2 regions of the Sporofaciens sp. JLR.KK001 genome follow, and region 1 is predicted to be linked to the other one. Evidence: a T-box and tRNA genes for the amino acid it is inferred to sense, from the RefSeq annotation. Region 1 holds a T-box; the other holds one or more tRNA genes.

What was found. A T-box is a leader RNA that pairs with one kind of tRNA and senses whether it is charged. The one in region 1 lies ahead of VSQ62_RS03360 (valine--tRNA ligase), so its partner is inferred to be a tRNA-Val.
Region 2: it has a tRNA-Val gene. The T-box ahead of VSQ62_RS03360 (valine--tRNA ligase) is inferred to sense a tRNA for this amino acid. The anticodon was not compared.

Annotation. Positions count from the first base shown of each region.
Region 1 covers NZ_JAYMNO010000001.1:615,055-631,499, forward strand. Annotated here, with positions in the region: tRNA gene VSQ62_RS03300 (tRNA-Pro) at 1-64, opposite strand, end outside; tRNA gene VSQ62_RS03305 (tRNA-Gln) at 120-191, opposite strand; gene VSQ62_RS03310 (hypothetical protein) at 483-584, shown strand; gene VSQ62_RS03315 (Gfo/Idh/MocA family protein) at 637-1,665, opposite strand; gene VSQ62_RS03320 (carbohydrate ABC transporter permease) at 1,692-2,522, opposite strand; gene VSQ62_RS03325 (carbohydrate ABC transporter permease) at 2,523-3,404, opposite strand; gene VSQ62_RS03330 (ABC transporter substrate-binding protein) at 3,420-4,826, opposite strand; gene VSQ62_RS03335 (helix-turn-helix domain-containing protein) at 5,046-5,936, opposite strand; gene VSQ62_RS03340 (YitT family protein) at 6,057-6,947, opposite strand; gene VSQ62_RS03345 (acyl-CoA dehydratase activase) at 7,098-7,841, opposite strand; gene VSQ62_RS03350 (double-cubane-cluster-containing anaerobic reductase) at 7,869-9,023, opposite strand; gene VSQ62_RS03355 (tetratricopeptide repeat protein) at 9,259-11,160, shown strand; T-box leader at 11,248-11,522, shown strand; gene VSQ62_RS03360 (valine--tRNA ligase) at 11,606-14,260, shown strand; gene VSQ62_RS03365 (LTA synthase family protein) at 14,307-16,445, shown strand, end outside.
Region 2 covers NZ_JAYMNO010000001.1:3,481,547-3,497,991, reverse strand. Annotated here, with positions in the region: gene VSQ62_RS17885 (ATP-dependent DNA helicase) at 1-1,085, shown strand, start outside; gene VSQ62_RS17880 (TIGR01906 family membrane protein) at 1,086-1,805, shown strand; gene VSQ62_RS17875 (phosphoribosylformylglycinamidine synthase) at 1,945-5,712, shown strand; gene VSQ62_RS17870 (PilZ domain-containing protein) at 5,838-6,443, opposite strand; gene VSQ62_RS17865 (hybrid sensor histidine kinase/response regulator) at 6,742-9,282, shown strand; gene VSQ62_RS17860 (bifunctional diguanylate cyclase/phosphohydrolase) at 9,314-11,362, shown strand; gene VSQ62_RS17855 (Hpt domain-containing protein) at 11,359-11,712, shown strand; gene gdhA (NADP-specific glutamate dehydrogenase) at 11,910-13,244, shown strand; gene VSQ62_RS17845 (hypothetical protein) at 13,301-13,549, opposite strand; tRNA gene VSQ62_RS17840 (tRNA-Val) at 13,817-13,889, shown strand; tRNA gene VSQ62_RS17835 (tRNA-Met) at 13,922-13,995, shown strand; gene ispF (2-C-methyl-D-erythritol 2,4-cyclodiphosphate synthase) at 14,177-14,746, shown strand; gene VSQ62_RS17825 (GNAT family N-acetyltransferase) at 14,766-15,767, shown strand; gene VSQ62_RS17820 (DedA family protein) at 15,946-16,445, shown strand, end outside.

The sequences.
Region 1 (16,445 bases):
GTGATTCGAACACGCGACCTCTACGTCCCGAACGTAGCGCTCTACCAAGCTGAGCCACACTCCGATAAATATGACTGGATATCCTGTTCACCAAGATACCCAGCGCCCCTGCCAAGGAACTACGGAAAAGGGACTTGAACCCCTACTAACAGAGTCAGAGTCTGCTGTGCTGCCAATTACACCATTCCGCATCATCTCTAGCGAACAAACTATATTATAACAGCTTTTCTACAAAAATCAACCCCTTTTTTTAATTTTTTTGAAAAAATTTGGAAGAAGTATTTTCCGGCGTATTTTGCGTGTTATCTTACGTGTTATCCTTGTGGAAAAAGCATATATTTTCTATAATTATGTTATCGGACGGCAGCCCGCCCCACGCAGGGGCAGGTATCACAGGGCGGATGAGCAGGGATAGGGAGATTGGATAAGGAAACAAGATAAGGAGACGGGATATGAGAATTCAGATTGTATAAGATGACCGGCTGCGGAGCAAGTTAGAGGATAAGAGGGATGCATATTCCTATATTCAGACTGTATATGGGCAGGGGTACACATGGAAGAAGGAATCAAGGCAGGGAAGTTAAGCGGACAAGGAAACCGGTCCTTGTCCGCTGTGAGTATTGCTTTATATGGCGGTTAATAGTCTACTTCCACCGGCATCCGCGTTTTTGCCGATTCCATTATCGCAAGTATTGCGAGTACGGTATTAGCCGAATCCTTCAGCGTTACCGGGAATTCCTTTCCTGACAGAAGACAGTCTACGAATCCGCTGATGCTCTGGAAGGCGAATCCATGATGCTTTCCGAAGATCTTATTCTGTACGATGACATCCGGTACGATTACCTTATCGTCCGTGTACTGCTGTATCATATTATGGTTGCTTGCGTCGATACTGATCATGCCTTTGTCGCCGATCACGTTGAATTTAATATCATTTACACAGGGATTCGCGTTCGGCGTGATCCAGCCGTTCTCCATCTGAGCGATTCCGCCGTTGCAGAACTCGATGGTCGTCAGGTATTCATCGACCGTGTCTACGCCCTGTCCCTTCAATACTCCTTCACGGCTTACGCTGTATACGCGTTTTACTTCATCATGGAAGAACCAGCGCAGGGTATCCAGGCTGTGGCTCCCCAAGAACCACAGGATAGAAGATCTTGACGCCCAGGGAAGCATATCTGTAGCGACCCATTTAATATCGTTTAATCTCATATACGCGCTGTAGATATTGCCAAGCTCACCCCGGTCTACAGCCTCATGGGCCGCATGGAACGGAGGGCTCCAGCGGTTGTGCAGGTCTACCATGGCACGCACGTGATTCTTTTCCACTGCATTTACAATACGGTATACATCCTCCCTCGTTGTAGCGAGAGGTTTTTCGATCAGCATATTCTTTTTATGTTCGGCCGCCGCCTCTGCGATGTCCGCATGTGCGAAATCAGGTGTTACGATTGCAACGGCGTCGCAGTCTGCCTTTTTAAACATCTCGTTGTAATCATCATATACTTCTTTGATCCCAAGCTTTGCCGCCAGCGCTTCCGCTTTGCTGCGGTTCATATCGCAGACGGCATTTACCTCCGCAAGAGGATGTTCCTGATAGATCCGGGCATGGTTTTCACCCCAGATCCCGGCGCCTACAATTGCCATTTTAATTCTTGAACTCATTGTTATTCCCCCTAAATTGATTGTTATTATCCTTTTACAGAACCAAATGTCAGACCTCGGATCATATGTTTCTGTACAATTATTGCAAAAATTAATACCGGCAGAACGGCCATTACCCCCGTTGCCGCCATTTCGCCCCATTTTACCCCGGATACGGACAAATACATCATTACCGATGTGGGTATCGTCTTCGCCTGAATGCTGGTTAAGAAATTAGCAAATACAAATTCATTCCAGGAGTTGATGACGCAGAAGATCGACGTCGCCACAAGTCCGGGCGTGATGAGCGGCAGGAGGATTTTGATGATTCCTGTCAGTCTCGAGCAGCCGTCCACCCAGCCAGCCTCTTCCAGTTCGATAGGCATATCCTCAATGAAGCCGCGCATCATCCAGATCGTAAACGGGATATTGAAGGTGGTATAACAGATGATCAGCACCAGCCTTGTATCCAGAAGGCCGAATATGGACGCCATCATGAAGTAGGGAATCACGACGGCCATCGGCGGCAGGAATTTCTGGCTGAGTACCCAGAATGCTCTGTCCTCCCGTGTTTTCCAACTGTATCTTGCAAAGCCATACGCCGCGAAGCTGCCGATCGCCAGTGAGATCAGCGTCGATATCACCGCAATGATAAAACTGTTCTTAAAAAAGTCTAAGATATTGCTTTCTTCTATGATCGACTGGTAATTCTTTAAGGTCGGCGTTACGAATATCTTTGACGGGTCGAGAATATCCACCCTGTTACGCAGGCTTACCATGATCATCCATATAAAAGGAAATAAGCAGGCGATACATACCAGCAGCAGAAATATTCCCCGGATCAGACTGATCATTCTTCGTTTTCCCTTTCTGCTCATTTACGCCGTCTCCTCCTTTCGCATTTTCTTGATCAGAAATTTGCTGACGCATGTTGTCAGGACAAGCAGCACCAACGCGATCGCAGCCGCTCTTCCTATCAGACCGTTTTGCGCGTTTGCCATACGGAATATATGAAGGCTTAAGAACTCCGTAGCGGTTCCCGGCCCGCCTTGTGTCAGAACGTATGCAATGTCAAACAGTTTCAGACAATCAATTACCCGGAATAAAAGTGTCAGATACACCAGCTTCTTGATCATAGGAATGGTGATATATAATAACTCCTGAATCTTTGTGGCGCCGTCGATGGCTGCAGATTCATAAGGCTCATCCGGTACGGAGCGCAGTCCTGCGTACACGATCAGCGTGACAAACGGCGTATACTGCCACACATCCACCATAAGGATCGACCAGAATGCCATCTTTTCAGAGAGCCAGGTTATTTTCAGTCCCAAAAGCGCAGTCAGAAAATGATTTACGATACCATATTCGGAATTCAGCATCAGCTTCCACATCTGCGCCGCGATCGACGGTGTGATGACAAGCGGAATGATCATAATACCGATCACGAGAGGCTTCAGCTTAAACTCCGAAGAGTTTAAGCATAGACCTATCAGGAATCCAAGCGTTAATTCAATTGCCGTGGCAAGGACCATGAAAGCCAGGCTGATAAATACCGAGTGCCAGAAATCCCTGTCCGCGCCGGAAAACAGCCTTACAAAATTCTCGATTCCTACGAATTCTATTTTTGAAAAATCCCAGCCTAACTGGTAATTTGTAAAACTGATGATTGTCAGAAATATGGTCGGTACTACGGAAAGCACGATCATCGTCACCATTGCAGGCGCAATGTATTTTAAATATTCTTTCTCTTTCCTTCGCATAACCTGTCCCATCCTTTACTTGATCAAGTCCTCGATATCCTTCTGCATATCCTCGCACGCCTGGTCGGGCGTTGTGTCTCCTGTCAGCGCAGAGCTTCCGTAACCGCCTGCAATGTCAAGGATCTGGTTGATAGAATCATGCTGCGGAATCCAGGACAGTCCCTTTTCTACAAGGCCGTTTGCAGATTCAAGCGCAAGCTTCTGAGCCTCGTAGGAAGGATTGGCCTCCTGGAGTTCGGCGTTGTCGAACGCTGACGCCCTTGTGGCCACTCCGCCGTTTTCTACATATTCGGTCACCTTTTCCTTGCTTGCCATGTAGGAAATAAAAGCCCATGCGGCGTCTTTATTCTTAGAGGATTCCGGGATCGCAAGATTCCAGCCCGCAAGCGCGGCGCCGTCTCCGGCCGGTCCGGTCGGCGTCGGAACGAATGCAACCTTGTCGGCAACCGTTGAAGACTCGGGATCTGTGATCTGACCTGCAAGCGCCGTAGCGTCTAACCACATTGCCGTCTTTCCTGAGATAAATGCGCCCAACGCTTCCTCGTGTGTGTAGGAGCCTACATCTGGAGGCGCGCATTTCAGCAGATCTACGAAATATGTCAGAGACTCCTTTGTCTCGTCTGTTGTGCAGGTCACGACCTCGTCATCGGATCCGATGGTTTCCTGGTCTAAGAATCCCCCGCCGAAGTTGTACATCAAGCTCATCCAGCCTGATGCAAAATGAATCCCTCTCTGTGCTCTCATGCTCACGCCGTACAGCCCGTCCTCCTTCTTATTGAAGAACTGCGCAAGTTCTAAGAACTCATCCATCGTCTCAGGCGCTTTTTTAGAATATTTCTCAAAGAGATCGGTTCTGTATGCGATAAATCGGGTCTCGCCCGCGGTCGGAATTCCATAATTTACATCGTTAGCGCCTGCGATACCGTTCCGGTATGCCGGCATAATGTCTTCGTAATCGAACCATTCCGGTGTCTTTGCTTCGTTCTCGGCGTAATCGCTGATCGGAACGAGGACGTTCTTTGACGCATATTCGCTCATCCAGAAAGCGTCAACCATGAAGACGTCATAGCTTCCCGCGCCCTGTGCGTCTAAGAGCTGCTTGTTCTTAAGGTTCGTCTCCTCTACGATATCCCACACAACCTTAATACCTGTGAGATCAGTGAATTCCTTTTCCATCTTTTTAAAAGCGTCTGTAGACGGATGTGAAGCCATGGCTACCGTGATCTCTGTGCCGTCGAAATTCTTCTTTACAGCCGCGCCCCAGTCTTCTAAGGTCGCCGTCTCCTCTGAGGTAAAATTCAGTCCGCCGCTGCCTTCGGATTTTGTATCTTTGGTTTCGTTTTTATTACCGCATGCGGCAAGGCTCAGTGTCATAACCCCGATAAGACCAACAGATAACAATTTTTTCGTTCTTTTTTTCATACTTTTCCTCCGTTTCTTACTTTTTGATTATTATTCTACCTGTTATGCATAACTTATGTTTTTATTATATAAGTTTTTGAATTTTTTGTATTTATTGATTATTATTTAAATTTTACAAAATATTCTCCTTTCTTATTGGAAAATGTTATATATTTAACAAATAGCGCGCATAAAAAAACTGTTTCTGTCATAATTTTTGACAAAAACAGTTGGCGAAAACTATATTACTGAGCGGTTTTTAACAGATTTTTGGTAGCCGCTCGGCGTCATGTTCGTGATCTGCTTAAAACTGCTGGAAAAGTGATGTACGGAACTGAAATGCAGAAGTCTTGCTATCTGGGTATAGGTATATTGTTCCTCGCTGATGAGCCGCTTGGCTTCTTTGATCTTCATCTGATTATAATATTCCATTACGCTGCAGCCCATCTGCTTCTTGAATACCTTAAGGATATAACTTTTCGAAAAGGACAGTTGGCTGCATATATTATCAAGTGTCGTCTTCTTGTAGATTGATGATAGAATAATACGGATTACTTTATCGACGATCATGCGTTCATTGGCAAAATCTTTGCTCAGATACTTCTCCCGGACGTCTCCTTTGACGGAGCTGTTCCTTATTAAGATTAGCAGCAGCATCTCCGTCAGATTCTTTAATTCCTGCAATCCGCCGTACGGCATATCGCTCTTCAGTATCAGCTTTTGCTGGGAAAAGATGTCATACGGTTCTTCAAAAACTGTCTGGCCTACCGCGTAGAGCTTCTTCACGATCTGGGATTCTTCGCCGTAAAACTTAAGGATCTTGCTCTGGATGTCTGACAGTTCTGCACAGTCACAGTCGAAGCTTATGATAAAAGCGCTGGCAAAATCACCGGCCGACAGGATATTGTGCAGTTCATTCGGTGCATGGAGAAATCCCTCCCCGGAAGATACAAGAAATTCCCGGTCGTCTGATACTACCTTTACATTCCCATAATCAATGTATACCATCTCCCAGAAATCATGACTCTCCCCGATTCCCGCAAACTCCTTGACATATTCAAAATAGTGAAAGCTGATAAAGTTTGATATATGCAGTTTGTTCTCTACTTCGGTTCTTTTATAGTATTCCATGCCCGTTCCTTAGCTGTAGATGCTACTTCCATTTCCAGAAACATTATATCATGCGTGCGGATGATAGGCAATAAAATTAAGGCGGGGGAATGCCTTGAAAAGCACCCAACAACACAAGTATTATAACATATTTTGTGTCCTGTTATTAACCGCGGAGGTTTTGGACTGATAACGTTTATTGAGGGAGAAGCCGCGCCCGCGTACTTCGCTAACCCGGCTGACCACTATGAAGCTCTCAGGGTCGATTTTGTGAATGATTTTTTCTACCTTCGGCAGTTCCCGGTTGGAGATGACGCTTAAGATGACGGGGGAGGGGTTATGCAGATAACCGCTCTCTCCGTTCAGTATGGTCACTCCCCGGTCGATCTGTGTCAGGATCGCATCTCGGATCTCATCAGATTTTGCGCTGATAACCTTGATTTCTGTCCGTGTCGCGCCCATGAGAAGCATTTTGTCCAGCACAAGCGTATAGACTAATACCAGTACGACTCCGTACAGGATATTTTCCGCCGGCCGGAAGATCGCCTGTGACAGCAGGATACATACGTCGAATGCGTACATGCTGACGGAGACGGGGATCCGCAAGGTCTTGCGAAGCACCAAAGGGGGGATATCCATACCGCCGGTAGAAGCGCCGGAACGGATCACGATCCCAAGCGCCATTCCGATGCCAAGCCCTGAGAAGAGGGTGCACAGCAGGATATCCTGGGTGAGTACATAGTCTCCCAGAATCCGGTCCAGGAGTTCCAGCGACAACGGATATAAGAAGGTGCTGGCAAGTGTGGTGACGGCGAAGGCTTTCCCCAAGATGAAGAAGCCAAGGACCAGCATCAGGATGTTGAATGCAAGGACAAACCAGGAGATCGGAAGGTCTGTCAGGTAGTTGACGGTCAGTGCGATTCCGGTGGTCCCTCCGGTCACAAGGCCTGCCGGGAGCAGGAAGAGCTTAACCGTCAGCGCGTACAGGAAATTACCAATGATTACAGATATAAGTGATAAAAATGTGTTCATAATAATGTGTTCCTCCCATAAAAAATACGCCTGTCAGGGATTTTCCCTAACAGACGTGGATCAAGGCTTTCACCTAATACGGTATTTATGATATGAAAAATATTTGGAAATGTCAAGATGATTTCTTCAAATAATCCGGCGGATAATCTCTTAACAGGCAAGCGCCGCCCCGATCGCTCCCGCATACCGCGCAAGCGGCGTGGTTGTTACGGGTGCGTTCAACGCTTTTGACAGCCGTTCGATGATATAGTTATCTTCGCATAATCCGCCGGTCAGGAAGTATTTGTCATTGGGAACCTGCGCAAGAAGCGATACGACCTTATTGACGACAGATTCAATGACACCGAATGCAATGTCTTCTCTCGGCGTCTCTTTTCCGATCAGGCTGATAACCTCTGATTCGGCGAATACCGTGCACATGGAGCTGATGGTGATCTCGTTGCCCTTCCGCGCAAGTGCGGAGAGTTCTTCCGGTGTGACACCAAGCCGGTTGGTCATGATCTCCAGGAATTTGCCTGTTCCGGCAGAGCACTTATCATTCATGACGAATTTCATGACGCGTCCGTTTTTCAGGGAGATCCCTTTGGTGTCCTGGCCGCCGATATCAATAACAGTGCCGTTTTCTCCGAAGAGGAAATGAGACCCCTTCCCATGGCAGGTGATCTCGGTCACGATATGATCGGCATAAGGAACGGAGATACGTCCGTAACCGGTGGCGACGTAAGTTGTATTTTCTTTTGTGATTCCTTCGGCTTCCAGCGTAGTATAGATCGTATCTGCGACCTTCCGGCTGCTGAATCCGGTGTCTAGCAGCAGCGTTCTGATCACTTCATTGTCTTTGATCATGGCCGCTTTTGCGGCGCTGGAGCCGATGTCTATTCCTACTTGATACATTTGGAATCCCCCTGCTCTTTTCATATGTTACAACATTTCGATGAAGGCGGCAAGTCTTGTTTCGATCTGTCCGCTGTCTGTTGTGGAATAATCGGTTTCCAGTTTCATATACGGGATTCCTTCATCATCGCACATGTTCTGCATCAGAGTAGCTTCCACGTTAAATGTATGACATGCCTGGAGCACCATCTCGATCACGCCGTCGACTTTATATTTTTGGCACATTTCCTTCGTATTGGCAACGCGGCCTTCGTTTGTCGTCATAACGGAACAGTGGATCTCAAGGTAACGGTCAGAGATGGCTCTTAAGATGTTGTCTGCATTCTCGTCGACGAGCATCTTCTGTGTTCTCTCGCCGCCGCAGTCATCGAGACAGACGATGACGCCGCCGTTATTCTCGATGGTCATGCCGACCTTCTGGATGACGCCGGTTGACGGGCAGCCTGTCAGAAGGATTCTCTTAGCATTCTCATCAACAGGTTTTGCGCCGTTCGCCAATGCTTCTTTTGCGGCATCTAATTTGGCCTTATAGCTTGCGTGCTGTGCGTCTACGCCGAAGTTGAACATTCCCTGAGCGAGTGTGGACATTACTTCCGTTGCCTTCATTGCCGGAGGTACGGCGCCTTGTAATGCATATAATTCCATCTGCGTCTTGCGCATCTCATTTCTCTTATGAGCTGCTTCTCTTAATTTCTCATCCGTGATCTCAATGCCGTATTTCTCTTCCATGTATTCCTTGAGAAGCTTCACTTCCTGATACCAGATCTCTTTCGCATAATCTCTCTTCTGGCTCTGAGGAAGGTGGAGCACGTAAGTCTCCTTAATGTCATTGAGAAGCTCGAACATCTTCTTCTTGCCGTCGCAGGTGGTCTCTCCTACGATGAAGTCGCAGAAGTATGTATACGGGCATTTCTCTGTGTAAGCGAATCCATAGCTTGACTTGATAAGCGGACATAAGTTCTTCGGGAGAACCTTCTCTGCATCGGCAATAGGCTCGTTGCTTGTTCCGCACAGTCCCACAACGGATACGCCTGCCGCGTCGAAGAGCTCTAACGGGGTGTAAGAACAGAACATTCCTACCAGATGTCCGCCGTTCTCGACATACTCTTTTACCTTCAGGAATCCGGCCTTTCTCGCGTCAACAAATTCGTCAAATGATTTTGGTAATTCTAAAGTTTCCATATGGTTTATCCTCTCCGTTCTGTAAAATGTCATAGTTTTAGTTTAAAGGTGATAGGGATGAATGTCAAATTTGCAGAATTAATAAGAATATCTATTTATAGATAAAAACTATAAAAGCTTGTTGCGGCGCATCTTAAGCAACTCGTATATGACAAATATACTTTGTTGTGGTAGAATAAAACAATACGGAGCAGAGAAAACCTGTTTTGAGGTGGCAGAAAGTAGGGGATAAAGTATGAGACGGTGGATCGAATATGCTGTAGAGAATTATCGGAGCAAGAATTCATTTGGGTTTCAGTTGGCGAAGGATCTGAAGGAGAGGCAGGTCAGCCAGGCGATAGAGAAGTATGCTAAGATTGTAAAACCGGAAGAAGTGGTTGCCCTGATGGATACGACGGTGTTCAGGTCGGGTAAGACGGGGTTTTTGTTTACAGAGCGCTATTTGTACGGCGACCGGTATAAAGACGAGGGGCCGATCGAGCTTATGTTTCTGGAGAAAGCCGAAGTGCGGCCGGAAAATAATAGCTGCTGCGTGCTGACATACGAAGACGGAAGAACGAGAGAGGTGGATGTCTCTGTATTTCTGGATGTGGTCGACGTGCTTAATATGATGATCAGACAGAGGAAGCAGCATGAAGGAGATGAAGAAGAGGGGGAGCATCTTCAGGAGGCAGATCAGAAGGAAAGAGCAGAATTTGAGAAGGCGGCCGTGTCTGTTGCACCTGCAAGGATCACAGAGAGAGTCGGTATGGACGGCAATGAAGACTTAGTAAGAAGCAGAAGAGCTGCAGAGGATGCAGATACACCGGAGTCCGCCGGAGGAGCCGGAGCGGCGGCAGAGGCGACGGAAGGCGGACGGATGGAGGAGAATCAGGCAGAAGGCGCCAAAACAACGATAGAGGTGACGGAGAAGACGGGCGGTTTTCCGGCGATTGAAGTGACGGAAGGGAGCGGAGAATCAGAGCAGGAGGAGCATCTTCCTATTGAGATTATTCAGTTAGAGGATCTGACAGATTTGGAGGACTTAGAAGATATAGAGGATATTGATGGTTCGGACGATCTGGATGAATCCGAAGTGCAGTTTGGACAGGAAGACCTGTCGGGGACGGAACAGTCAGAAGGATCAGGTTTGGCAGATGCGCAGTCATATGAGCAGGCGCTTAAGCTTGCGGAAGAGGGAGATGGGGCTTCTATGTACCGCCTTGCCATGATGTATTATAATGGCGAACAGACGGATAAGGATGTGAAGCAGGCGCTTCGCTGGTTCCGGGAGTCTGCGAAGGAAGAGTATGTGCCGGCGATGCTTCGGATGATGCAGTTCTACAGGGACGGAGAGCAGGTGAAGCAGAATTTCCAGCTCAGTATGAGCTGGGTGAAGAAGGCGGCTGCTACGGGAGATCCCAGGGGGCAGTTCGCTCTGGCAGATGCGTATATCTATGGCCTGGCAGGCAGACAGGATGTGGATGCGGGTCTTGCGATCTTAGGAGAGAGGGCGGCGCTCGGCGACGAGTCGGCGGAGCGGTTGGTGGAGAAGGTGCTCGGAGATATACAGGATGCCAGGGAGCGGTTTGATGCAGGGATCCGTAACCCAAGCACTGCTTCCGGATATTATGAGATGGGTATGTATTGCCAGAAGGGCGACGGATACTATACTTACCCCAGGGAGGCGGCAGAGTATTTCCAGAAGGCGGCGGAGAAGGAGCATGTGGATGCGCAGTATCAGCTTGCCTGTGCCTATTACTATGGCGAGGGTGTGAAGAAGAATGAAGAGTTGTGCGTCCAGTGGTTAGAGAAGGCGGCGGCTAAGAGCCACAAGGAGGCAATGGAGCTGTTGAATGGAATCCAGGAGAAACAGAAGATCAAGCGCGAGAAGGCAGATTTCAAGAGCAGTCTTAAGCAGGCGGAAAAGGGGGATGCCTATGCACAGTCACGGGTTGCCGAGTTCTATCTTAACGGAACCGGAGTCAAGAAGGACATCCAGAAAGGAATTGAGTGGTACGAGAAGGCAAGCGAGACGGACGAAGGCTATGCTGCCCGCCAGTTAGCCAAGCTTTACGCCGAAGGCGGCATTATCCCGGTCGATGAGGAGCGCGCGGCATATTGGAGGATGGTAGGCGGGGTATTGGATGAATTATAATCAGGACTCCTTAAGACTTTCTGAAAATTCCCTAAACTCCTTGACAAACCACTATCCGGTGTCTATAATCCTGTTTAAAGTCAAGAAATAAAGGCGTTGAAGAAGAGGAGTACGCATTGTTTCATCCTGACAGAGAGAGTTGCCCGCAGGAATCGGCAAGGGTTATCTGTGATCCTGACGGCTGGAAGGCGCTTGAGGACAGAGATGCGGAAGGTAGCTTTGGAGCCGGATGATTGAAACGATAGGAGTAGGTTGTCCCGGAGTCGTTCCCGTTACAGAATAAGAGGAGAGATATAGAAGGAAGTTTCTTCTATATAATAGATAAAGGTGGTACCGCGATTAGATGTCTGATCGCCCTTTACGGTGTAAAGGGCGATTTTTTTAACGCCCTTGAGTGTATAGAAAAGAGTACATGGTACATAACAGTACAGACAAGGAGGACGAGATGAGTGAGAATCTGGCAACAACCTATAACCCGAAAGAGATTGAACCGAAGTTATATGAGAAATGGTGTGAGAATAAGTATTTTCATGCGGAAGTAGACCGCAGCAGGAAGCCGTTTACCACGGTGATGCCGCCGCCGAATATCACGGGTAAGCTTCATATGGGGCATGCACTGGATAATACCATGCAGGATATTCTGATCCGTTATAAGAGGATGCAGGGATATAATACACTTTGGGTTCCAGGAACCGACCACGCGGCCATCTCCACAGAGGTGAAGGTAACGAACCAGTTGAAGGATGAAGGAATCGACAAGAAGGAGCTGGGACGTGAGAAGTTCTTAGAGAGGACCTGGCAGTGGAAGGAAGAGTATGCGGGGACCATCGAGAAGCAGCTTGAGAAGCTGGGAGTATCCTGTGACTGGGACAGAGAACGGTTCACTATGGATGAAGGATGCTCGAAGGCGGTAGAGGAAGTATTTATCAGGCTCTATGAGAAGGGATATATCTATAAGGGTTCCAGGATCATCAACTGGTGTCCGGTATGTAAGACTTCCCTGTCTGATGCGGAGGTTGAGCATGAGGAGCAGGACGGATTCTTCTGGCATATCAAGTATCCGATCGTGGGAGCAGATCAGTTCCTTGAGATTGCGACAACCCGTCCGGAGACGATGCTTGGAGATACCGCCATTGCCGTACATCCGGACGACGACAGATACAAGGATATCATAGGAAAGAAAGCGCTTCTGCCGCTTGTGAACAGAGAGATTCCGATCGTGGCAGATTATTATGTAGACAAGGAATTCGGAACCGGTGCGGTTAAGATCACGCCGGCCCATGACCCAAATGATTTCGAAGTCGGGAAGCGTCATGACCTGCCTGAGATCAATATTATGAACGACGACGCGACCATCAACAAAGAGGGCGGCAGATACGCCGGGATGGAGCGTTATGAGGCGAGGAAGGCGATCGTAAAGGATCTGGAGGAGCAGGGTTATCTTGTGAAGGTGGTTCCGCACTCTCATAATGTAGGAACCCATGACAGGTGCCACACGACGGTAGAGCCGCTTATAAAGCAGCAGTGGTTTGTGCGGATGGAAGAACTGGCGAAGCCGGCGATTGAGGCTGTCAAGAACGGAGAATTAAGGTTTGTGCCTGAGAGATTCGACAAGATCTATCTACACTGGCTTGAGAATATCCGCGACTGGTGTATCTCCAGGCAGATCTGGTGGGGGCATCGGATCCCGGCGTATTACTGTGACGAGTGCGGCGAGGTTGTGGTAGCCAAGAGCGTACCGGACAAATGTCCGAAATGCGGATGTACGCATTTTACACAGGATGAGGATACATTGGATACCTGGTTTTCTTCCGCGCTGTGGCCGTTCTCAACGCTTGGGTGGCCGGAGCATACGGAGGATCTGGATTACTTCTATCCGACGGACGTATTGGTGACAGGGTATGATATCATCTTCTTCTGGGTGATCCGTATGGTATTCTCAGGATACGAGCACACAGGGAAATCACCGTTCCACACGGTATTCATCCACGGCCTTGTGCGGGATTCCCTGGGACGTAAGATGAGCAAGTCCCTTGGCAATGGAATCGACCCGCTGGAGATCATCGATCAGTACGGTGCGGACGCCCTGCGTATGACGCTGATGACAGGCAATGCACCCGGCAATGACATGCGTTTCTATAACGAGAGAGTGGAGGCAAGCCGGAATTTCGCCAACAAGGTGTGGAATGCGTCAAGATTTATCATGATGAACCTTGGGGATAAGGAGCTTAAGAAGCCGGAGGACTTCAAGCTCCGTCCGGGAGACAGATGGATTATCTCCAAGTGTAATAATCTTGTGAAAGAAGTAACCGAGAACATGGATAAGTTCGAGCTTGGCATCGCGTTGTCCAAGATCTATGATTTCCTGTGGGACGAGTTCTGCGACTGGTATATCGAGCTTGCCAAGTACCGGATCTATCATGCGGATGAGGATGCCGAGAGCGCCAACGATGCGCTGTGGACCTTAAGGGAGGTCCTTAAGGATTCCCTGAAGCTTCTGCATCCGTATATGCCGTTTGTCACGGAGGAGATCTACAGTAAGCTGGTGCCGGAGGAAGAGTCACTGATGATGTCCAGATGGCCGGTATATGAGGAAAAGCATCATTTCCCGATGGCGGAGAATATCGTGGAGCACTTCAAGGAGATCATCCGCGGCGTGCGTAATGTACGCGCGGAGATGAATGTCCCGAATTCCCGCAAGGCGACCGTATATGTGGTTTGTGAGGACCAGCAGTTATGCACGGGGCTTTCATTCTTAAGCAATTCGGCGGTGATGATGGCGGCAGCCAATGAATTCATTATCCAGAATGATAAGGCGGGTATCGCGGAGGACGCCGTGTCTATCGTAGTACCGGATGCGACCGTATACGTTCCGCTTGAGGAGTTGATTGATTTCGATCAGGAGATCGAACGTCTGACCAAGGAAGAGACGAGGCTATCCAAGGAGATCGCGCGTGCAGAAGGAATGCTTAAGAATGAGAAGTTCGTCAGCAAGGCGCCAAAAGACAAGGTTCAGGAAGAACGCGAGAAGCTTGAGAAATACAGACAGATGAAGGAACAGGTAAGCGAAAGGTTAGATGGATTGAAAGCGAAGAAGTAAGACGGGAATTGCAAAGCAGATTGGTTACAGAGCATAAGGGGATATTATGAAGAAGATTCAGATCAGGAAGCCTGATGTAAAAGGGGCAGTTCACAAATTAAAAAACTTGAAAAAGGAAGATGTGAAAGCGTACTGGACGGCAAAGCGCGAGAGACGGGCGAGGATTCTTGAGGAGAGAAAGAACAGTGCATTTGCCAGGAAGATGAAACCGGTATATCGGTTTATGAACCAGATCTCGCTGCTGCTTCATGCAGTCCTGGCGTGTATGATCAACTTTGTAATAGAAGCGATCTCCAGGCATTCTGCGATCGAGGCATGGAATTATATGACAGGGACACCATTGGTGTTCCTGTATAATGCTTTTATGATCTTTGTCACGTTTTCTGTCGTATATCTGGTCAGGCGCAGGATGTTTGTCCGGATCATCATCAGTGTCCTCTGGCTGACGCTTGGCGTGGCGAACGGTTATATGCTGATGAAGAGGGTTACGCCTTTTAACGCCCAGGATTTTAAGGTCGCAAAGGACGGACTGACGCTGATCAATAATTATTTCAACGGGATCGAGCTGGTAGGGCTTGCCGTTGGGATCGGGGCTGTTGTGATCTGGGTTATCTCCATGTGGAGGCGGGGCGGCCAGTATGACGGTAAGGTGCGCCGCCTGTGGGCGCTTGCGGGAGTTGTTGTCTGGTTTGCAATCTACGGGGTAATGTCAGACCTGGCTGTGGAGAAGCGGATCGTGTCCACGTATTTCGGAAATATCGCGTTTGCATATGAGGATTATGGGCTTCCGTACTGTTTTATGGCCAGTGTGTTTAACACCGGGATCACGGAACCAAATGATTATAATGAGAAGACGATCGTTGAGATCAGTAATGACCGGGAGATCACCAGGAATGAGACGGGGCGCGGCGAGGATGAGCTGCCGAATATTATATTTATACAGCTTGAGTCGTATTTTGATGTGGAGGAGGCGGAATTCTTCACGACCTCAGAGGATGCATGTCCGAATCTCCATGCCATGTATGACCAGTATTCATCCGGATATTTCAAGGTGCCTTCTATCGGCGCGGGAACGGCCAATACGGAGTTCGAGGTGCTGACCGGTATGAATCTGCGTTATTTCGGGCCAGGGGAGTATCCGTATAAGACGGTGCTCAAGAACCAGGTCAGTGAGAGCGCGGCGACTGCGCTTACGAAGCTTGGATACGGGGCGCATGCGCTCCATAATAACGGCGGGAATTTCTACAGCCGGGCAAGGGTGTTCAACAATATCGGATTTGACAGCTATACCAGTAAGGAGTTCATGAATATTCTTCAGATGACGGAAAATGGATGGGCCAAGGATGATATTCTGATCCAGCATATCATGGATGCAATGGATTCCACTAAGCAGCAGGATTTTGTATTCGGCATCAGCGTTCAGGGTCACGGCGACTATCCTGAGGAGAGGGTGATCGAGAATCCGAAGATTCTGGTGGAGGGGATCGAGGATGAGGCGGCTAAGAACAAGTGGGAGTATTATGTGAATCAGGTCTATGAGATGGATCAGTTTGCGGGGAACCTGGTGAAGGCCCTGGAGGACCGGGGAGAGCCTTCGGTGGTCGTGTTCTACGGAGATCATCTTCCGACTATGGGCTTAAAGGCGGAGGACTTGAAGAGCCGTTATCTGTATAATACGAATTATGTGATATGGGACAATATCGGACTTAAGAAGGAAGACCGCAACATCCCGTCTTATCAGATCATGTCGGATGTGCTGGACCGTCTGGACATCCATTCGGGTACGGTGTTCAATTACCATCAGGAGAGAAGGAAGACCAAGAATTATCTGGCGGACCTGGAGCTATTGCAGTACGATATCCTGTACGGCGACCAGTATGTATATGACGGGAAGCCTCCGATCACGGAAGGGCATATGGTGATGGGAGTGAGGGATGTGACGCTTCAGAACGTCATTCCGCATCTCGGAGAGGGTTATAGCCTGTACGGAGAGAATTTTACCAAGTCAAGCAAGGTATTTGTCAACGGTGAGAAGCAGAAGAGCACATTTCTTAATAATACCAGGATCGATCTGCCGGAGACGGAGCTTTATGAGGATGATGTGATCGTGGTAAGTCAGATGGGATCAAGTAATACAACATTTCGTAAGTCAGACGAATATCTCTATCAGGATAAGGAGCTGGTT
Region 2 (16,445 bases), 2.9 Mb from region 1:
TCCTTGCTCTGAAGAGGGAGTGCGGGGATTATCAGGTCTTGAACAGCGTATCCCATATCTATCTGAGATTAGTGTCGCTGATGGCGGAGATGGAACGGTATCTGGAAGAATGCCGGGAGGAGGAGATACGCAGGGAAGTGCTGGACCTGTATTTTTCTGTAAGGATGTTTGTAAGTATTCATGATAAGCTGGATGAGAATTATATGATCTATTCAGAGCTTGAAGATACGGGAAGGTTTAAACTGCAGCTTTTCTGCGTCAATCCTGCCAAGCGCCTGCAGGAGTTTCTGGATAAGGGGAACAGTACGGTGTTCTTTTCTGCGACCCTGCTTCCGATCCATTATTATAAGAAGCTTCTCAGTACGGTCAAAGATGATTACGCGATCTATGCAGAATCTCCGTTTGATGCGAAGAAGCGTAAGCTTCTGATCGGCGCGGACGTCAGTACCAAATATACCAGACGCGGGAAAGAGATGTATGGGCGGTATGCCAGGTATCTGATAGAGACGGCATGTGCGAAGGCAGGGAATTATCTTGCATTTTTCCCTTCTTATCGTTTCATGGAGGAAGTCTATGAGGAATTTCTTGAGATGCTTAAGGAGGATGCCAAAGAAGAGATCGAATATGTGATGCAGTCCCAGTATATGTCAGAGGAGGCAAGGGAGATCTTTCTTGAGAATTTTGAAGAGGCGAAGGAGCACAGCCTGATCGGATTCTGCGTAATGGGCGGGATTTTCTCAGAAGGGATTGATCTGGCAGAGGATAAGCTGATCGGAGCGATGGTTGTAGGTACGGGGCTCCCCCAGGTCTGTACGGAGAGAGAACTGCTGAAGGCATATTTCGATTCTCAGGGGTTGCAGGGCTTTGATTATGCCTATCTCTATCCGGGGATGAACAAGGTGCTGCAGTCGGCCGGGAGGGTGATCCGTACGGATGTGGACAGAGGGGTAGTTCTTCTGCTGGATGAGAGATTTCTTGACGTAAGATACCGGGAGACATTCCCCCGGGAGTGGAAGGCATATGAACTCTGCACGGCAAGAAATGTATCTCAGAAAGTGCAGGAATTCTGGAATGGAGGAATATAGATGAGGAAGAGAAGCAGGATCTTTGACGGCAGGACTGTGCTGCCTATGACGGCAGCGTCCTTTGCCATGGTTCTTCTCATTATGTCCATGCTGCTCACCAGCTTCCAGGCGGTGATCTATGGCGATCCGGATTATCGGTTCTATGAGAAGGAGTATGAGAAGTATAAGGTGACGGAACCGCTTGCGATGGAGCTTGAGGATGTGATGGAAGTGACAGGCTATATGATGGATTATCTGATCGGGAGGGAGGAAGAGTTGTCTATCGTGACGGATGTGGACGGACAGACACAGGATTTCTTCAACGAGCAGGACCGGTTTCATATGGCGGACGTGAGGAATCTGTTCCTTGGAGGGCTTAAGCTTCGGAATCTGTGCGCTGCGGCAGCGTTCTTATTGGTCATGGGCCTTATCATCGCGAAGACGGACTGGAAGCGTCTGCTTCCCAGGGCGTATCTCTGGGCCCTGGGGATTCTGCTTGTGGTGATCCTATTGCTTGCGGCAGCGTTTTCTATAGATTTTACCAGATGCTTTACGATCTTTCATGAGATCTTCTTCACCAACGACCTGTGGATGTTCAATCCAAGTGAGGATTATATGATCCGCATGCTGCCGGAGGGGTTCTTCTTTGATATGGTGGTCCGTATTGGGATGACGTTTGTGGGGATGCTGCTTGCGGCGGGGGGACTTATGTTTGCAGTTATCCGGATGTCCCGGCGCTGATGAAGGAGTAACAGTTCAGCCTTGCGGTTTCACTGTTACATGAAGGATACCCATTCGGGTATATATTGTTGGAATAGTTGACAGATTTGTGGTACAATGTTACCAGTGAACAGAAGATACCAGGTATGGAGGATGAATTATGAGTGGTGTTAGACGAGTATACGTGGAGAAGAAAGAAGGATTTGGGGTACAGGCTCAGGACTTGAAGCAGGAGATCGGAAGTTATCTCGGGATCAAGGATGTGGCGGATGTAAGGGTGCTGATCCGGTATGATGTGGAGAATATATCCGATGAGACATTTGAGAAGGCGTGTAACGGTGTATTTGCGGAACCTCCGGTGGATATGCTGTATCATGAAGAGTTCCCGGCCGCACAGGGGAGCAGGGTATTCTCTGTAGAATTTCTGCCGGGGCAGTTTGATCAGAGGGCGGATTCTGCCGTTCAGTGTGTACAGTTTATTAAGGAAGACGAGCAGCCGGTGATCCAGACGGCGACTACTTATGTGATCCAGGGAACGGACGGAGAGATCTCTGACGAGGAGTTTGGCGTAATCAAAGCACATTGCATTAATCCGGTGGATTCCAGGGAGACCGGGATGGAGAAGCCGGATACTCTGGCGGCGAGATTCGATGAGCCGGAGGATGTGATCATTTTTGACGGTTTCAAGGATATGGAAGAAGAGAAGCTTAAGGCGTTGTATGATTCTCTGGGACTTGCCATGACATTTAAGGATTTTCAGCATATCCAGAAGTATTTTGAAGGGGAAGAGAAGAGGGATCCGTCCATGACAGAGATCCGTGTGCTGGATACATACTGGTCTGACCACTGCCGCCATACAACGTTTTCCACAGAGCTTACGAAGGTATCCTTTGGGGAAGGAGACTATAGGAAGCCGATCGAAGATACTTACAGGCAGTATCTTGAGGATCACAGCGAGATCTTTAAGGGAAGGGAAGACAAGTTCGTGTGTCTGATGGATCTGGCGCTTATGGCGATGCGTAAGCTTAAGAGAGAAGGGAAGCTTACAGACCAGGAGGAGTCGGATGAGATCAATGCCTGCAGCATCGTTGTGCCGGTTGAGGTAGACGGTGTAGAGGAAGAGTGGCTTGTGAATTTCAAGAATGAGACGCATAACCACCCAACGGAGATCGAGCCTTTCGGCGGTGCAGCTACCTGTCTTGGCGGTGCAATCCGTGATCCGCTGTCAGGACGTACCTATGTATATCAGGCCATGCGTGTAACAGGGGCGGCAGATCCGACCGTATCAGTCAGAGATACCATGAAGGGGAAGCTTCCGCAGAAGAAGCTGGTCCGCGAGGCGGCCCACGGCTATAGTTCGTACGGTAACCAGATCGGCCTTGCGACGGGGATGGTGAAGGAGATCTATCACCCGAATTATGTGGCGAAGCGTATGGAGATCGGCGCGGTACTGGGCGCTGCTCCAAGGCGGGCGGTGATCCGTGAGACGTCGGATCCGGGGGATATCATCATCCTGCTTGGCGGACGTACCGGGAGAGACGGCTGCGGCGGTGCGACAGGCTCTTCCAAGGTGCATACGGAGGAATCCACGAAGACCTGCGGCGCAGAGGTGCAGAAGGGCAATCCGCCGACAGAACGCAAGATACAACGTCTGTTCCGCAGGGAGGAAGTCAGCAGCCTGATCAAGAAATGTAATGATTTCGGTGCAGGCGGAGTCTCGGTTGCGATCGGAGAACTGGCGGACGGCCTGAAGGTGGATCTGGACAAGGTGCCTAAGAAGTATGCCGGTCTCGACGGGACGGAGATTGCGATCTCCGAATCTCAGGAGCGTATGGCAGTCGTGGTAGATCCTAAGGATGTAGATACCTTCATGGGATATGCCAGAGAGGAGAACTTAGAGGCGACCTGCGTTGCGGTTGTGACGGAGGAGCCAAGGCTTGTATTGTCCTGGAGGGGCAAAGAGATCGTGAATCTCTCACGTGCTTTCCTGGATACCAACGGGGCGCATCAGGAGACGGAGGTTGCGGTAGATATTCCGGACAGGAAAGACAGTATCCTTGTAAGAGAGGAGATCCCGGATGTGAGAGCGAGATGGATGAGCACATTGAGCGATCTGAACGTATGCTCCCAGAAGGGGCTTGTAGAGATGTTCGACGGTTCCATCGGGGCGGCGTCCGTATTCATGCCTCACGGCGGCAGATATCAGACGACAGAGACACAGACGATGGTTGCGAAGCTTCCGGTGCTTACCGGCGACTGTGACACGGTGACTATGATGAGCTACGGATTTGATCCTTATCTGTCTGACTGGAGCCCTTATCATGGTGCGGTCTACGCGGTGACAGAGTCGGTGGCGAAGATCGCGGCAGCCGGCGGCGACTGCAGTAAGATCCGTTTTACCTTCCAGGAATACTTCCGGCGCATGACGGAGGATCCGCACAGATGGAGCCAGCCCTTTGCGGCTCTCTTAGGCGCTTACAATGCCCAGCTTGGCTTTGGGCTGCCGTCGATCGGCGGCAAGGACAGCATGTCCGGGACTTTCGAGGATATTGATGTTCCGCCGACACTGGTGTCATTCGCGGTAGATGTGGCCAGAGAGAAGGAGATTATTACGCCGGAGCTTAAGAAGGCGGGAAGTAAGCTGATCTGGCTGCGCACGATGACGGATGAGTACGATATCCCGGTCTATGATAAGGTGATGGAGCAGTACGGGAAGTTCACACAGGATATCCGCGAGGGCAGGATCTTGTCGGCCTATGCGCTGGATCGGCACGGTATTGCTGCGGCTGTCAGCAAGATGGCTTTTGGTAACCGGATGGGTGTTAAGATCGAGCATAATGTGGACGAGAGGGATCTGTTTGCGCCTGCATTTGGTGATATTATCGCGGAGGTGCCGTCAGAGAAGGTTGGACAGCTTCAGATTACTTATACGGTGATCGGCGAGGTATTGGAGGAACCGGTGATTTCCTACAGAGATATTTCGATAGCAATGGTAGAGGCAGAGGCAGCGTGGAAGGAACCGCTTGAGAAGGTGTTCCCAACGAACTCCAAAGCCCAAGGGCAGGAGGAGAGGATCGAGAAAGGCCTGTATGAGACGAAGGATATCCATATCTGTGCCCATAAGATCGGACAGCCGACCGTATTTATCCCGGTATTCCCGGGAACCAACTGTGAGTATGACAGCGCCAGGGCATTTGAGAGAGCCGGGGCGAAGACGATTGTCAAGGTATTCAGGAACCTGAATGCAGAGGATATTCTCGATTCAGTGAGCGTGTTCGAGCAGGCCATCGATCAGTCGCAGATCATCATGTTCCCGGGCGGTTTCAGTGCAGGTGATGAGCCGGACGGTTCGGCCAAGTTCTTTGCGACCGCGTTCCAGAATGCGAAGATGAAGGAAGCGGTGGAACGGCTGTTAAGTGAACGGGACGGGCTTGTGCTGGGTATCTGTAACGGATTCCAGACTTTGGTGAAGCTTGGTCTGGTTCCGAACGGCAGGATCACTGGCCAGGATGAGGCGTCTCCGACGCTGACCTATAATACGATCGGACGCCATATCTCGAAGATGGTATATACGAAAGTGGTCACCAATAAGTCGCCGTGGCTTCAGAAGGCGAAGCTTGGCGGAGTCTATACGAATCCGGCTTCTCACGGTGAGGGAAGATTCGTTGCGAACGGCGAGTGGATCGACAAGCTATTTGCGAACGGACAGGTAGCGACCCAGTATTGCGATCCGGCAGGGAATATCACGATGGACGAAGAGTGGAATGTGAATGGTTCTTACTGTGCGATCGAGGGTATCACGAGCCCGGACGGAAGGGTATTCGGCAAGATGGCTCATTCCGAGAGGCGTGCAAGGTCTGTTGCAGTGAATATATACGGGGAACAGGATCTTCAGATCTTCGAATCTGGTGTTGAATATTTTAAATAAGATATATTATACTGAGTGTCAGATTTGACGCTCAGTATATACGGGGCTGCCGGTGAATGTCCCCGGCAGCCCCGTATATAGAAATGTATATGTAATATGTATCATGATCTGTCATGATCAAGTGACTACCAGGCCTTATTCAACTGCTGCCTGTAGACGTACTGGCGGATATCCCGTTCGGCGCCCTTGGACTGGTCAATGAACTGGCAGCCGTAACCATAGTGGTTCTCGCGGATGATGGTCTCGCGCAGGATCTTGGCCCGTACTTCCTGGTTCTTCTTCATAAAGCAGTATTCGAATTCAAATTCTTCATCCAGGTCAAGACGGGTATTGGTAGTCATATAGAGACCGCCCACGCTGATATTCTGGATGACTCCACTGAACCGGCCGTGCTTCAGGGAGATGAAATTCACCTCCTTGACCATCCTTACGCGCAGCTCTTTCTGGCGCTGTAGAACCTGGATCATCTCTAAGATCTTACAGTCGGCTGTCCACGGCTCTAATACATAGGGATCTTCGTTCTTGCGGATCTCAAGTTCACAGAAGGTCTTGATATAACCTACCTGGCTGTCGCAGAAATCTACCTGAAGCCGGTCTGTCTTGGTTCCAAGTTCATTATTATCATCAAAATGCAGGGTAATCTTATCGTCTACCGTTCTCACCCGTGCCCTCACTACAACGTCTGAATCCGACCCATAAATAATACATGTGTTGCAACTCTTTAATATCATAACTGTAAAAATTCCTCCTTATAGAAGTACCGTCTAACTGAGTTAATTTTATCACGCGGTTGTATGATTTGCAATCACTATTTGGGGAAACGCAGGAAATGGTATTTGACGTTATAGAGAAATTTCAGAAATGAATTGATTTCACAGGTGAGATTGTTTATAATAAATGCAAGGCAACGTAGGCAATATTGATGTTGGCTTTATTTTTGCTATAGACTATTGTGGAGATAGATATTGTGGAGATAGAAAGCGTATGTTTGCTGAGGTAGCGTATTAATCAAACACAGGGGGATAAAAGATGTTTAATAATACAAAGAAGTTTTTGCTTACCAGCGTCAGTTGTCTGGTGGTGTTGTGTATCGTCATTTTCGTCTGGCTTGGATCGGTGATGGGGGGAAAGAGCCATGATGCGATCAATGAGGTAGGTACACTCTATATGTCCGAGATGAGCACGCAGCTACAGCAGAAGTTTGATGCGATCATCAACCTGCAGGTTTCGCGTGTGGAGGCGCTGATCAGGCGTACACCTCCGGAATCGGTCAGCTATGGTACAGAGATGATAGAGGAACTGGCCCTCAGTGCGGATATCAGGGAGTTTAAGCATCTTGGTCTTTACCGGAAGGACGGCGGATGTGAGACGGTCTATGGAGAATCGGTGAGATTCTTAAGTGAGGAAGAATTCCAGGATGTCATTTCAGATGATGATAAGTTTATCACAAGCGGATATAATGAGAGCGATGAGAAGCTGCTTTTGATGGTGGTCGACGCAGCTTATCCGATGAAGGACGGCAAGACCAGCGACGTGATCGTGGCGGGGATGCCCATGTCTTATCTGGAGGATGCGCTTGTCCTTGAGGGAGACAGCTCTATGGTCTATTCCCATATTATCCGTAAGGACGGAGAATTCGTCGTTCGGTCAGGGGATGCATTCCGTGATAATTATTTTTCGCGTATCGAAGAGACGATTTCGACAGAGAATCCCAAGGCGCCGGACCAGTATGTGAATGAATTGAAGACGGCGATAGATAATAAGGAGAATTATTCTGCACTGTTGGAGGATACGAACGGAATCCATCAGCATCTTTATTGTGCGCCGCTTGCTGCCACAGACTGGTATCTGGTATCTGTCATGCCTTATGGGATACTGGATGATGCGATCATGACTCTGAACAGCCAGCAGCAGATATTGATATTGGCGGCCTGCGGCGTGATCCTGCTTGCGGTGGGAGTGATCTTCATCCTGTATTACAGGCTGACGCAGCAGCAGTTAAGAGAGCTTGAGCGGGCAAAGAAGCGGGCGTTCAGGGCGAATCAGGCTAAGAGCGAATTCTTGTCCAGTATGAGCCACGATATCCGAACGCCGATGAACGGTATCGTGGGGATGACGGCGATCGCGATGGCGAATGTGGATGATTCGATGCGCGTACAGGACTGTCTGAAGAAGATCTCTCTCTCCAGCCGTCATTTGCTTGGACTGATCAATGACGTGCTGGATATGTCGAAGATCGAGAGCGGGAAGCTGACGCTGAATATGGACATCCTCTCCCTGCGGGAAGTGATGGAGGCTCTTGTCAATATTGTTCAGCCTCAGATCAAGGAGAAGAATCAGCATTTTGACATATTTATCCAGAATATCCAGACAGAGACGGTCTGCTGTGACGGCGTGCGCCTGAACCAGATATTGATTAATCTCCTGTCCAATGCTGTCAAATTCACCCCTGCGGAGGGAAGGATCAATGTCTATCTGACCCAGGAGGATTCACCGGCGGGAGATACGCATGTGAGATGCCATTTCCGGGTGAAGGATAACGGAATCGGTATGTCCGAAGAGTTCCAGAAGAGGATATTCGATACCTTCTCAAGGGAAGATATGAAGGTACAGAAGATAGAGGGTACCGGGCTTGGGATGTCGATCACGAAGGTGATCGTGGATATGATGGGCGGTACCATCGAAGTGAACAGCAGACAGGGTGAGGGAAGTGAATTCCATGTGATCCTGGATCTGGAGAAGGCGACGATCGAGGAAGAAGAGATGGTTCTCCCGCCTTGGCGGCTCCTGGTGGTGGATAATAATGAGGATCTGTGTTTCAGTGCGGCGTCTGCCTTAAAGGAGATAGGCGTACAGGCAGATTGGGCGCTGAGCGGCCGGGAGGCGCTGCAGATGATAGAAGAGCACCACAGGAAGCACATGGAGTATGAGATCGTGCTGCTGGATTGGAAGATGCCGGATATGAACGGTCTTGATACGGCCCGGGAGATCAGGAAGATCGTAGGGGATGATCTTCCAATATTGATTATCTCTGCCTATGATTGGAGCGATATTGAGGATGAGGCGCGTGCCGCCGGAGCGCAAGGGTTTATCTCCAAACCATTGTTCAAATCTAACCTTTATCTGGGCTTAAGCCGATATATGGAGGGAGGCTTTGTGGAAGAGAAGAGAGAGGAGGAGATACAGAAGTTTGAGGACCTTCGTATTCTGCTGGCAGAAGATAATGAACTGAACTGGGAGATTGCGGAGGATATCCTTACAGATGCCGGTTTTGAAGTGGAGTGGGCGGAGAATGGACAGATATGTGTGGATATGTTCAGTCAGTCCGAGCCTGGCTACTATGACGCGGTCCTTATGGATATCAGGATGCCGGTAATGAACGGCTATGAGGCGGCGAAAGCGCTGAGAGCCCTTGACCGGCCGGATGCGGATCTTCCGATCATTGCTATGACGGCAGACGCCTTCTCAGAGGATATCCAGAGATGTCTTGAGTGCGGCATGAATGAGCATGTGGCGAAGCCGATCGATATCCAGAAGCTTATGAAGCTTTTGAGAAGGTATTTGGCATAATTGTGATAACAGGTGTTAGAAAGAGGTATAAATGAACAGAAATAAAAATGTTTTCGAGAAAAAGAAGATTTTGATTGTAGACGATTCGGAGATCAATCGTGCCCTGCTGTCAGATATGCTCTCTAATGAATATGAGATCATTGAGGCAGAGAACGGACTGGAAGCTTCTGCGATCCTGCACGAGCAGGAGCAGGAGATCTCTCTGATGCTTCTGGATATCATGATGCCGGTGATGGATGGCTTTGAGACTCTGGAGGTTATGAATAAGAATGACTGGATCAAGGATATCCCGGTGATCATGATATCGGCGGAGACCGTTCCGGCATATATAGACAGGGCATATGAGCTTGGTGTTCAGGATTACATCAACAGGCCTTTTGATGAACAGACCGTCCGGCGCAGGGTGGTGAATACGATCCTTCTTTTTTCCAAACAGAAGGAACTTACCCATATGGTCACGAACCAGATCATGGAGAAGGAAAATGACAATAAGCTGATGATCGAGATCTTGTCCAATATTGTTGAGTTCCGTAACGGGGAGAGCGGTCTCCATGTACTCCATATCAGAACTTTGACAGAGTTTTTCCTCAAATGGTTGATCGAGCAGGGAGAATACGGGCTTTCCCAGGAGGATATCTATCTGATCTGCAATGCGTCCGCGCTCCATGATATCGGTAAGATCTCCATTCCCACGGAGGTTCTGAACAAGCCGGGACGTTTTACGGATGAAGAATATGAGATCATGAAGGGACACGCGTTAGAAGGCGCCAGATTGCTGCAGGATATTCCGTTGCGGGAGAATGAACCGCTGATTCAGATGGGATATCAGATCTGCCGCTGGCATCATGAGCGCTACGACGGAAGAGGGTATCCGGACAGACTTAAGGGGGATGAGATCCCAATCGCGGCGCAGGTAGTGGCGCTGGCGGACGTCTATGACGCGCTGACCAGCAAGCGTGTGTATAAGGCTGCGTATTCCCATGAGAAGGCAGTTGAGATGATCCTGAACGGAGAATGCGGAGTGTTCAACCCGGTTCTTATGAATTGCCTCAGAGAGACTTCGGCAGACCTTAAGGAAGAGCTTGCACGGTCAGAAGGGCAGAATTTCCAGGAGGAAGCGCTGGACGCCGTGGAGCAGATGATCGAGAGCGGCGAGGTGGAAGTTTCCGACAGGACGTTCAAGCTTCTGGAGCACGAGAGAGTGAAGTATAAGTTCTTCGCGGAGCTGTCCCAGGAGATCCAGTTCGAATACACGGTGACCCCGGAGATGCTGATCCTCTCCGAGTGGGGAGCAAAATACCTGAATATGCCGGAGACATTTTTGAACCCGAAGACGGAGGCCTTCGCTACTTCAGTATTTGCGGAGGGCGACTTCCTGCATCTGCTTGAGAAGCTTGAGAACTCGACTCCGGATGATCCTGTGATCGAGGAGAAATATCTTCTGAATATTAATGGGCACGAGAGATGGAGCAAGGTTATCGCCAGGTCTATGTGGTCGTCCTGGGAGCCGCCGGAATTCTCCGGAGCCATCGGCAAGATTGTGGATATCCATGACGAACTGGAGAAGATGAATCATCTGCAGGTTATGGCGGCCCATGATTCCCTGACGGGCCTTCTGAACCATAAGACGGCGAAGACACAGATTGAAGCGATCCTGTCCAGAGATACCGAGAAGAAGTATGTTCTGATCGTGTTTGACCTGGATCATTTCAAGCAGGCCAATGATACATACGGTCATCTGTTTGGCGATGAAGTGCTTAAGTATGTGGCGGATATTATGAAGCGCAATACCAGAAGCTTTGATATCATCTGCCGGATGGGCGGAGATGAGTTCCTTCTCTTTATGCCGTATAAGGATGAGATAGAGCCTCTGGTGAAGCGAATCTTTCATCTGCTGTGCGATCAGTATAAGGAATTCCCAATCAGCGTGAGCATGGGTGTCGCTGACGCGAAAGAGTGCGGCGGAGATTATGACGCTCTGTTCCATATGGCGGATAAAGCCCTGTATAAGGTGAAACGAGGCGGAAGGAATAACTATTGTTTTTATAAAAACGAATTAACAGGAGGAGATGTACAATGACGGTAAAGGAATGTTATGAGGCGATCGGAGCAGATTATGAGGATGTGATGGGACGTCTCAGGAAGGATGAGAGGGTTCAGAAGTTTGTATTGAAGCTTCTGGATGACAAGAGCTATGAGCTGCTTGAGAATTCGGTTGCGTCGAAGGATATGAGCGAGGCGTTCAGGGCGGCGCATACGTTAAAGGGAGTGTGCCAGAATCTATCTCTGACACCGTTATTCCAGTCTGCATCCGAGCTTGCGGAGAGACTGAGGAATGCACAGGATTACAGCGAGGATATGGAACCGCTCTTAGAGCAGGTGAAGAAGGACTATACACATATGATTGACTGTATCAGACAGTTGGCATAGCATGGAAATGAATTTTAGAGGGCACTCTATTGCAGGATATTCGAAAGAATCTCCTGCATTTTCTATAAATTTTGAATAAAAATGAAGGAAAAGAGAAGCAAAATTGCAAAAAAATCAAAAAACCTTGAAAAAAACCTTGTGTTCTGCACAAAAATCCTTTAAAATATGAGAGAAATAATTTTAGGAGGTAGCAAGCTATGTCATATGTTGATGAAGTCCTGGAAAGAGTAGTGGCGAAGAATCCTGCTGAACCGGAATTCCACCAGGCAGTAAAAGAAGTATTAGAATCGTTAAGGGTAGTAGTTGAGGCCAATGAAGAGAAGTTCAGAAAAGACGCCCTGCTGGAGAGACTGGTAGAGCCTGAGAGACAGTTGAAGTTCCGTGTACCGTGGGTGGATGACAACGGTCAGGTTCAGGTGAATACTGGTTACCGTGTACAGTTTAACAGTGCGATCGGTCCATACAAAGGAGGATTGCGCCTTCATCCGTCTGTGAATCTTGGAATCATCAAGTTCCTTGGTTTTGAACAGATATTCAAGAACTCTCTGACCGGCCTTCCGATCGGCGGAGGAAAGGGCGGATCTGACTTCGATCCGAAGGGCAAATCAGACAGAGAAGTTATGGCGTTCTGCCAGAGCTTCATGACAGAGCTCTGCAAATATATCGGTGCGGATACAGACGTTCCGGCAGGTGATATCGGAACGGGCGCCAGAGAGATCGGCTATATGTTCGGCCAGTATAAGAGGATCCGCGGTGTATACGAGGGTGTACTTACAGGCAAGGGCTTAAGCTACGGCGGTTCCCTTGCAAGAACAGAGGCAACCGGATATGGTCTGTTATATCTGACAGAAGAGCTTCTGAAGATCAACGGCAAGGAGCTTGCCGGCAAGACGGTCGCGATCTCTGGTTCCGGTAATGTTGCGATCTACGCGACACAGAAGGCGCAGCAGTTAGGCGCGAAGGTAGTGACGGCCAGTGATTCTACCGGATGGGTCTATGATCCGGAAGGAATCGACGTGGCGGCGCTTAAGGAGATCAAAGAAGTGAACCGTGCAAGGCTTACCGAGTATAAGAAATATCGTCCGAATTCCGAGTATCATGAGGGACGCGGAGTATGGTCTGTGAAAGTAGACGTAGCGCTTCCATGTGCGACGCAGAATGAGCTCCATATTGAAGACGCGAAGATGCTTGTAGAGAATGGCTGCACGATCGTAGCGGAGGGCGCGAATATGCCTACTACGCTGGAGGCAACCGAGTACCTGCAGCAGCACGGCGTTATCTTTGCACCTGGTAAAGCGGCGAATGCAGGCGGTGTTGCTACATCTGCGCTTGAGATGTCACAGAACAGCGAGCGTTTGAGCTGGACCTTCGAGGAAGTGGACGCGAAGCTTAAGGGAATCATGGTCAATATCTGCCATAATATGGTGGATGCAGCAGAGCGTTACGGTGCGAAGGGCAATTATGTTGTCGGGGCTAATATTGCCGGATTTGAGAAGGTTGTAGACGCTATGACGGCACAGGGGATCGTATAGAAAAATAAGCCTGCCTTGAGCTTATACGTCTCATGGCAGGCTATATTATATGATTACTAATTTGCCAAAAATTCTTCGATCTCTTCTAAGCTTTTTCCGGAAGCAACGAGCAGCTCGGCGGCCTTCTGGATCTCGGCTTGTTTCTGTTGCTTTTCAACCATTGCTTCGTAACGGATCTGGTCTTTTTTCAGTTGCTTCAGGTTCGCTTTTTCTTGTTTTAATTCGGCAGATAATGATGTGATTCTCTCCTCTGCTGCTTCAATTAATTCAGGATAATTCTTTTCTTCTACCTTTCTTCTTGCCATAATAAACAACCTCCATAATATAATGTAGTTTTAATTTTTTGCTTATAATAAAGATATCATTCCTTGGCGCAAGAGTAAAGAGTTTCGAGGCAATTTTTATTAAAAATTACATTATTTTTCGGTCAAAATAAGGCATCAATTGCCGGTTTTTTTATTCAATAAAATGTGATAAAAAAAGATTGAAAAAATTGTAAAAAGGTGTTGACAAAATATGTATTCTAATAGTATAATAGCAAAGCAGGTTCGAGATAAGAGCTTCGCAAACATGGGATCTTAGCTCAGCTGGGAGAGCATCTGCCTTACAAGCAGAGGGTCATAGGTTCGAGCCCTATAGGTCCCATTAACAACAATAATTGTTGTTTAATTGAATATGGCGGGATAGCTCAGTTGGCTAGAGCACACGGTTCATACCCGTGGTGTCGCTGGTTCAAATCCAGTTCCCGCTACTTTCAAAAGAGTCTGTTTATACAGGCTTTTTCTTTTGCTTTTTTTCAGATGCGCGGATGTACTATATACAAAAAATATGAAATCCTTTATAATGGAGATCATGGAATGATTGACTCGCATAGACAGCGAAAAGTCGGTCAACAATAAGCGTAAATGAGAACGGAAAGGAGAGAATGTTTCATGAGAATTGGAATGGGATATGACGTTCACCGGTTGGTGGAAGACAGGGACCTGATTCTTGGAGGCGTGAAGATCCCCTATGAGAGAGGGCTTCTGGGACATTCGGATGCGGATGTGCTTCTGCATGCCATTATGGATGCGCTGCTTGGGGCGGCGGCGCTTGGAGATATCGGAAAGCATTTCCCGGATACGGATCCTGCGTATAAGGGCATTTCCAGTATCAGATTGTTGGAGCATGTAGGAGAATTGATCGAAAAGGAGCTCTATGTCATCGGGAATATTGACGCCACGATCATTGCCCAGAGACCGAAGATGGCGCCGCATATTGAGCTGATGCGTGCCAATATAGCCGAGACTCTGCATCTGGAGATCGGTCAGGTGAATATTAAGGCGACGACCGAGGAAGGACTTGGATTCACCGGAACCGGGGAAGGGATCTCGGCACAGGCGGTCGCTTGCCTGCATACGATCGCGAATTACAGCTATGCGGCGGGGCCGGAGGAAGGCAGATGTGAGGGATGCGGCGGATGCCCGCATAGAATAGCCGGAGAGGAAGAGACGAGAGGATAAGAAGAGGGGATAAGAGGCATTGGATGTAAGAAAACTTGAGCAGAAAGAGCATAGAGATACCAGATCCCTGTATGAGGAAGTCTTCAGCGAGGACAGTGTGTCTTTTGTGGAGTATTATTATAGTGAGAAGACGAAGGATAACCAGATCTATGCCGTAGAGGAGGACGAAGGAATCCGCGCCATGCTCCATCTGAATCCGTATAGGATTTGGGTCAATGGAAGCGTGAAGGATGTGAATTATATCGTTGCTGTCGCGACACAGGAAGAATACCGCAAGCGGGGGTATATGGCAGCGCTTTTGAAGAGATCACTTAAGGATATGTATGAGGCGGGAGAGGCATTCACGTTCCTGATGCCGGCGTCCGAGCGTATCTATCAGCCCTTTGACTTCCGGACGGTCTATGAACAGGATCGGAAGTTCTATCGGAAGGAGGACGAGGCGATACCGGGGATCAGCATTACGGATGCAGCCGCGGCAGACTGCAAAGGATTGGCTGAGGCTGCTAACCGGGAGCTGTCTGGAAGCTGCCAGGTATTCGCTGTTCGGGACGAGGCGTATTATATGAGGCTGATCCGGGAATATGACAGTGACGGAGGGAAGCTTAAGGTATACCGAAGAGATGATGAGATCATAGACTGCCGGGGATATTACCCGGGGGAGGAAGAGGACGGGATACCGAAGATCATGGTGAGGATCGTGGATGTCAGAAGGATGCTGATGTCCCTGTCCCTTCGTTCCCTTGCGGGGGCCTGCTTCTGTGTGACGGATCCGCTGATCGAAGAGAATAACCGCTGTATCGTGATCACAGGGACGGAATATTCTGGAGTGATGCTGATGGACGGGAAAGAAGAGAACTCGGAAGGGACGATCAGCATAGCAGCGTTGGCAAGCCTTGTATTTGGCGCGAAGACGGTGGAGGAGGTATGCCTGGAAGAAGGCGTCCTGATGACAGACAGGCTGAGAGAAGAGCTTGGGAAGATCATTCCGCTGTCGAAGATCTGCCTGAATGAGACCGTGTGATGAGAGTACGTTTGGGTACACTATATTTTGCAGTTTGGGACGTAGTAAATGGGTAGTTTGCTACGTCCCAAACTTATCTTAAACGTATCTTTAGAATATCTTTAGATTTTCATGGCAACTCTCTTAAGATTTTTTGGGTATGATGATTACATCAAGAAACAAAGGAGGAGATGCAGCTATGTCAGTTCAGGTACTTACCCAATATTTCACACAATACGGAGCGATATTCGTATTTGTGATCGTCCTGCTGGAGTATATGAATCTTCCGGGTTTCCCGGCGGGTGTGATCATGCCGCTGGCGGGAATCTGGGCGGCAAAGGGCGCGATCAGTTTCCCGATGGTGATGCTGCTTTCCGTAGCGGCGGGACTTCTTGGAAGCTGGATCTTGTATTTCCTTGGAAGGCTTGGAGGCGACGCGTTCTTCCGGTTCTATGTCAGGAAATTTCCTAGACAGAAGGAGTTGATCGAGAAGAACTTAGAGGCGCTTAGAAGACGGGGTGCTGTGGGAGTATTCTTAGGAAAGCTGGTTCCGATGATACGGACGCTGATCTCGATTCCGGCGGGAATGATCTCTATGGAGTTTGGGAGATATACTTTAAGCTCTGCCTTAGGGGTACTGGTCTGGAACACGGTATTTATCGGGGCAGGATATATGATGGGGGACACGGTGTGGAGGAT